Regions from separate parts of the Lacticaseibacillus pantheris DSM 15945 genome, predicted to be linked through region 1. Evidence: a T-box and tRNA genes for the amino acid it is inferred to sense, from the RefSeq annotation. Region 1 holds a T-box; the other holds one or more tRNA genes.
What was found. The T-box of region 1 lies ahead of leuS (leucine--tRNA ligase). A T-box ahead of a tRNA ligase gene usually reads a tRNA of that ligase, here a tRNA-Leu.
Positions count from the first base shown of each region.

Region 2: it encodes a tRNA-Leu, which carries the amino acid that the T-box ahead of leuS (leucine--tRNA ligase) is inferred to sense. The anticodon was not compared.

Region 1 is NZ_BCVS01000068.1:4,776-7,880, forward strand. It holds gene leuS (leucine--tRNA ligase) at 1-1,900, opposite strand, end outside; T-box leader at 1,957-2,162, opposite strand; gene LPA02S_RS07920 (phosphatase PAP2 family protein) at 2,260-2,937, shown strand; gene LPA02S_RS07925 (MDR family MFS transporter) at 2,903-3,105, opposite strand, start outside.
Region 2 is NZ_BCVS01000001.1:26,588-29,692, reverse strand. It holds gene LPA02S_RS00155 (ABC transporter ATP-binding protein) at 1-244, shown strand, start outside; gene LPA02S_RS00150 (SprT family protein) at 340-789, shown strand; gene LPA02S_RS00145 (GNAT family N-acetyltransferase) at 778-1,245, opposite strand; tRNA gene LPA02S_RS00140 (tRNA-Leu) at 1,379-1,462, shown strand; gene LPA02S_RS00130 (ECF transporter S component) at 1,996-2,601, shown strand; gene LPA02S_RS00125 (aromatic acid exporter family protein) at 2,687-3,105, shown strand, end outside.

The DNA of each region.
Region 1 (3,105 bases):
AGGTACGGTAAACGCGTTCCAGGAACTTGTGGGAACCGGCAAGGCCCTCAGTACTCCAAGCAATCCCGGCATCCAGCGGTCCCATGAACATTTCGTACAGACGCAAAGTGTCAGCCCCGTACTCGCTCACCACGTCGTCCGGATTAACCACGTTGCCCTTGGACTTACTCATCTTTTCGTGGTTGTCACCCAAAATCATCCCCTGGTTGAACAACTTTTGGAATGGTTCCTTCGTTGGCACCACGCCAATGTCGTACAGGAACTGGTTCCAGAACCGCGCGTACAACAGGTGCAGAACCGCGTGTTCCGCCCCACCGATGTACAGGTCAACGTTCATCCAGTACTTCATCTTGTCGGGATCGGCCAGCATCCGGCCGTTGCGCGGATCAATGTAACGGAGGAAGTACCATGACGACCCTGCCCACTGCGGCATGGTGTTGGTTTCCCGCTTACCTTTACGACCATTTTCATCAACCACGTTAACCCAGTCTTCTAGGTTGGCCAGTGGGCCATCAGTCGAGCCGGTTGGTTCAATGTTAGCGTCCTCTGGCAGCATGAGCGGCAGCTGGTCTTCGGGTACCAAAGTTGTCTCCCCGTCCTCCCAGTGGATAACGGGAATCGGCTCACCCCAGTAACGCTGACGGGAGAACACCCAGTCGCGCAGCTTGTAGTTAACCTTCTTGGCCCCCACCTGGTGTTCGGTCAACCAGTCGACCATGGCGTCAATGGCGTCAGCCTTATTCATGCCGTCCAGGAAACCACTGTTAATGTGCGCGCCATCCTTGGTGTAGGCAGCTTTGTCAACATCGCCGCCCTCAATTACGGGCATAATTGGTAGGTCAAACTTCTTGGCAAAGGCCCAGTCACGGTCGTCATGGGCAGGTACCGCCATGATGGCCCCGGTCCCGTAGCTAGCCAGTACGTAGTCCCCAATCCAAATTGGTAACTTGGCACCGTTAACGGGGTTCACAGCGTAAGCGCCCGTAAATACACCGGTCTTGTCCTTGTTTAGGTCGGTACGGTCCAGGTCGGACTTCCCAGCGGCCTCCTTGATGTAGGCGTCCACTGCGTCCTTCTGTTCAGGTGTCGTGATGGCCTGCACCAGCTCCTTTTCCGGAGCCAGTACCGCGTAGGTAGCACCAAACAAGGTATCTGGACGGGTCGTGAACACTTCAAAGGACTGGTCAGTACCGTCAACCTTAAAGTTAACGCTGGCACCAACCGAACGGCCGATCCAATTACGCTGCATTTGCTTGATGGATTCTGGCCAGTCCAAATCATCCAGGCCATCCAGCAACTTGTCCGCGTAGGCAGTAATCTTCAGCATCCACTGGCGCATAGGCTTCCGTTCAACCGGGAAACCACCCCGCTCAGTTTTTCCGTCAATCACTTCTTCGTTTGCAACCACGGTCCCGAGATCCGGACTCCAGTTAACCGGGACTTCCGCCTCGTAGGCCAGACCACGCTTGTACATCTGTTCAAAAATCCACTGCGTCCACTTGTAGTACGACGGGTCGGTCGTGTTGATTTCACGGTCCCAGTCGTAGGAGAAACCGAGGCTCTGGATTTGCCGCTTGAAGTTAGCGATGTTCTTGGCGGTAAATTCCTTCGGCGGGTTACCAGTCTTCAGGGCGTATTGTTCTGCGGGTAAGCCAAAGGCATCCCAACCCATGGGGTGCAAAACGTTAAATCCTTGCATCCGCTTCATGCGGGCAACGATATCCGTGGCGGTGTAACCCTCAGGATGGCCAACGTGCAAACCTTGGCCTGATGGGTAAGGAAACATGTCGAGGACGTAATACTTCGGCTTTTGCGGATCCTTCCCCGTTTTGAACGTGTCGTGTTCACGCCAATACTTCTGCCACTTTTTTTCGATTGCTGCATGGTCAAATGCTGCCATATTGTTTGTGCCCCCTGTATGTTTTGTGCCACTGAACGCAAAAAGCCGCCCTAACAAGTTAGGACGACTCCGAGCCGCGGTACCACCTAAGTTCCGGGAACCTCCCGGCGCTTGTCTGGATAACGGCAGCCCGGTCAACCCTACTGACATTGTTCAGGTCGACAACCGAGGAAGTCAGTTCACGTGGGGGACCCGAACGGCTTCCAACAACCGCCGTCTTTCTGGACGAGACCCACACGCTAATAATCTTCCCTGCGTTTAGTATTGAGTTAAGAATAGCAAAATCACCCCCAGCAAGCAAGCACTAAACGGAGACTATGCTAAACTAACAATATTTCTTTCACTAAAGAGGGGTTAATATGCGCATTCAACGTTGGCTTCTGGCCACCATCATGATTACGCTGGTACTAATACTGGCAGTTGCTATCACCACTAGTCAACCTTTGATTCACCAATTCGATACATGGGGGCTACACGCCGCTGGCGCCGTCACACCCGCGCGCACCTCATGGGCCCGCTTCATCACCAACTTTGGTGAACCGGTCAATATGACCATCACCGCTATTGTCGTATCACTCTGGATCATGTGGCGTCGCCGGCCATCCTGGGCCGCAACGGTGGCGGGCGCGGTGCTCAGCACGGCCATCATCAACCGGCTGTTCAAAGCAGTAATTGAACGGCCGCGTCCGTTTGTGGCCGACCCCACTTTGCACGCACTCACCCACGCCAGCGGCTGGAGTTTCCCCAGCGGCCACGCCAGCGCCAGCGCGGCACTGGTCACCGTAATTATTATCTATATATGGCACTGGCACCGACGCCCATTGCCCCGCACGCTGGTGGTTATCCTGGGCGTTATCTACGCAGCCACGATTATGTGGAGCCGCGTCTACCTCCACGTCCACTTTGCCAGCGACGTGCTGGCCGGAGCCCTAGAAGGTATCGCCTGTGCAATTATTGCCCGGGAAATAGTGCGTTGGATTACCATCCGCGGCAGCCAGGATGCTATTGTCGACGCGCCTGACGACCAAGCAAGTTAGCTGCTAACGATAACAACACGACTACGGCACACGCAATGTACACCACGTGCAGGGCATCGAACAACACGTGCCGCAAGGGCACCACTACTTTGTCCGCCAGTTCGTGGACGGTTTGCGAATTGACTAGCTTGTTCATCATTTTGGTGCTGAGGTCGGGCTGACCAGCAA
Region 2 (3,105 bases), on a different contig from region 1:
GTTAATGCTGGACGAACACACGGCGGCGCTGGACCCACACACGAGTGCCGCGGTGATGGAGCTGACCGAGCAGATTGTGGCGGACAACCACCTAACCTGCTTGATGGTCACCCACCAAATGGATGACGCCCTGAATTACGGCAACCGCCTGATTGTGGTTGATGCGGGCCATATCGTGGCGGATTATAGTGGTGAAGAGAAGCAAGGTCTCTCACGTGCGGACTTGCTACAATACTTTGCCTAACGCAAGCAAAGGCGGCGAGCATGACCCCGGGTGGGGGTGCCCGCCGCCTTTGTGTGTAGTACAATTGGTGGCATTATTAATGAATGGGGGTACCGATGGTGGATACCAACGAATTACAAAGTTTAGTCGAAGAGGTGAGCGCACGCGACTTTGGCCGTCCGTTTACGGATCAGGCGGTGTTTAACGGCCGTTTGCGCACCACTGGTGGGCGGTTTTTCCCACGGGATATGCACCTGGAATTTAATACCCGCATGTTCGCGGCAGTTGACCAGACGACGCGGGTGGGTATTATTCGGCATGAGTTGACCCACTACCACCTGTACCGGGAGCACCGCGGCTTTAAGCATGGTGACCGTGACTTTCGGATCATGCTGCAGCAGGTGAGTGGTCTGCGTTACGCACCGTCATTGACGCCGCGGACCCCCACGGCCACTTTGCTGTATCGCTGTACCCGTTGCGGGACCGAGTACCCACGGCGGCGGCACATCAATACAGACAGGTACGTATGCAGCCGTTGCCGGGGGCGGTTGGCCCTAGTCGGTTAGTGGTTGTTGGAGCGTGGTGTATTGCGGCTTGTAACCTAGCTGGTGGTAAAGTGCGGTGGCAGCGTCGTTTTGGGCGGCGACGTTGAGTTGTATGAAATCAAGCGACTGGTCACGGGCCCACTGGCGAACGGCCGTGAGCAGTTCGGTTGCGACCCCCTGGCGGCGAACGGACGGTGCAACGTAAATGTCGACGAGGTAGGCAAAACGGTGGGGGATGATGCCGGGCCCCTTACCGGTAGTAGCGGTGGTGACGGTGGCAAAGGCGTCGTCGGGCGCATGGCCGTGGACAAAGGCGGTGGCGGAGTCGCCGACGATGTACTGTGCTACAGCCTGGAGGTCGGGTTGATCAAGCGGCTGAAACATGGTGGGGTTGAGTTGGGCGAGCTCGCCGATAAGTTGTTGGTGTAGGCGGGCGATTCCGGGGGCGTCGGTGAGGGTAGCGGTGCGAATGGACATGGAGGGTCACTCCTTAGTGTGATTTAAACTTTGTTTGAGAAAAACGATGGTGAGATTGGCATTTTTCCGTTGACATCGTTCCTGGTTCACGGCATAATAGTTCTTGTGCTTATGAGCACAGCATAGCAGAAATGCGGGCGTGGCGGAATTGGTAGACGCGCAAGATTAAGGATCTTGTGGCTTTCGGGCCATGGAAGTTCGAGTCTTCTCGCCCGCACTCGTTGGGACACCAGGGATGGTGTTCTTTTTTTATCGACAATTGGGTACGCAAGAGTAAACCGGCGTGCTCCATACGGCAATTGGACGTGAATTGTGTGTAGTTAGGACAGATAAAATGATGCCATAATGGGTGACGAAGCAACCTACTGATTGAATGCTTGACAGGGGTAACCTTTACGGCAATAAGGTTACTGAATTATTGTTAGCTGGTAGGTGGTTTAGGCGGTAATCCACTATGTTGGTCGTGTTGGGCTGGTGGTGGAGGTTGAGCGGGTGGTGACCGCGACGGCTGCAGGCCCGTAGTTCCGTTATGAGCGAAGCGAATTACGGAATCAAATTGGGTAGACCGAGGTGGTTTTGCTCGGGCTACCCAATTCGCGGTAGCCCGGTACGGGCGAGAGCGTGAGGCCAGCAGCACCGGTCGCGGTCACCACCCGCTCAACCGTAGCCGCCAGCCCAGCACGACCAGCACCCAGCCACCCTTGCGTTAGTGTAAAATGATGGTATTGAATAACAAGGAGGTCCCACCCCATGCGTCAACGTCGAAGCTCAGCTTACCGCCTCAGCATTATGTCACTGCTGGTGGCGCTGATTATATTGCAGTCATCATTACCCATGGTCGGTTACATTTCATTGGGCGGCATTTCAATCACCACGTTGCACCTGACCGTGATCACTGGCGCCGTGGTACTTGGTACTGGTTACGGTACGGCCTTGGGCGCCGTCTGGGGTCTGTCCAGTTTCATTATGGCGTTTGTGCGCCCATCAGACGTGCTGACGATACTGTTGTTCCGCAATCCCATCATTGCGTTCGTGCCGCGAATTTTAGCGGGGTTAGTGGCAGGGCTGCTGTTCAACCAGCTACTGCCAAAGGTGCGGACGGGACTCGGCGGCAGTATTAAGATGTCGCTGGCGGGTATCTGCGCCGCTTTGACCAACACACTCCTAGTGGTCGGTTTTACCTGGATCTTTTATGCCAGCAAAGCCGCGACAATGATCGGGCACGGCGCGAACACCAGCAACTTTGGGTTCGTCATGCTCGTCATGTTGGGTGTGAATGCCGTGGCTGAGGTCATCATGGCCGGCGTGGTCACGCCCATACTGGGGCAGGCACTAATTCGTTTTCGACGCCGGTAATGTGGTAACATCAAAGTAGTGTTGGCGTCGCGCTGGCGGCGCCTTTATTTTGCGTAACGTGGATTAGTTAGAGGGGGAGACAACTATGCGTATTGGCCTACGAACCGTTAAAACAGCGGTAGGTGCCGCGGTGGCTATGTTCATCGTTCAGGCGCTGGGAATTGCCAACTGGTGGGTTGCCGGGGTGCTCACCGTTCTGGCGGTGCGGGGCACAACGCGGGTTAGCTTCCGCTTGGCTTTGCACCGGATTATTGCCGCCATTGTGGCCGGAGCCATGGCGTCCGTCTTCTACCTGTTGGTCGGGTTCAACCCCTGGGCTTACGGACTGTGCTTACTGTTCTTTTTCCCAGTCATGGTGGCATTACGGATGACCGAGGGCATTGTGGAAGGAGCAATTGTTGCTACGGTCATTCTGACAAACGGGTTGGTCAACCGGACCCAGTTGACTGGTTTATTAATCATCGTTTTGGTCAGCTCGGCAGTGGGCGTGTTTCTCAACTTGTT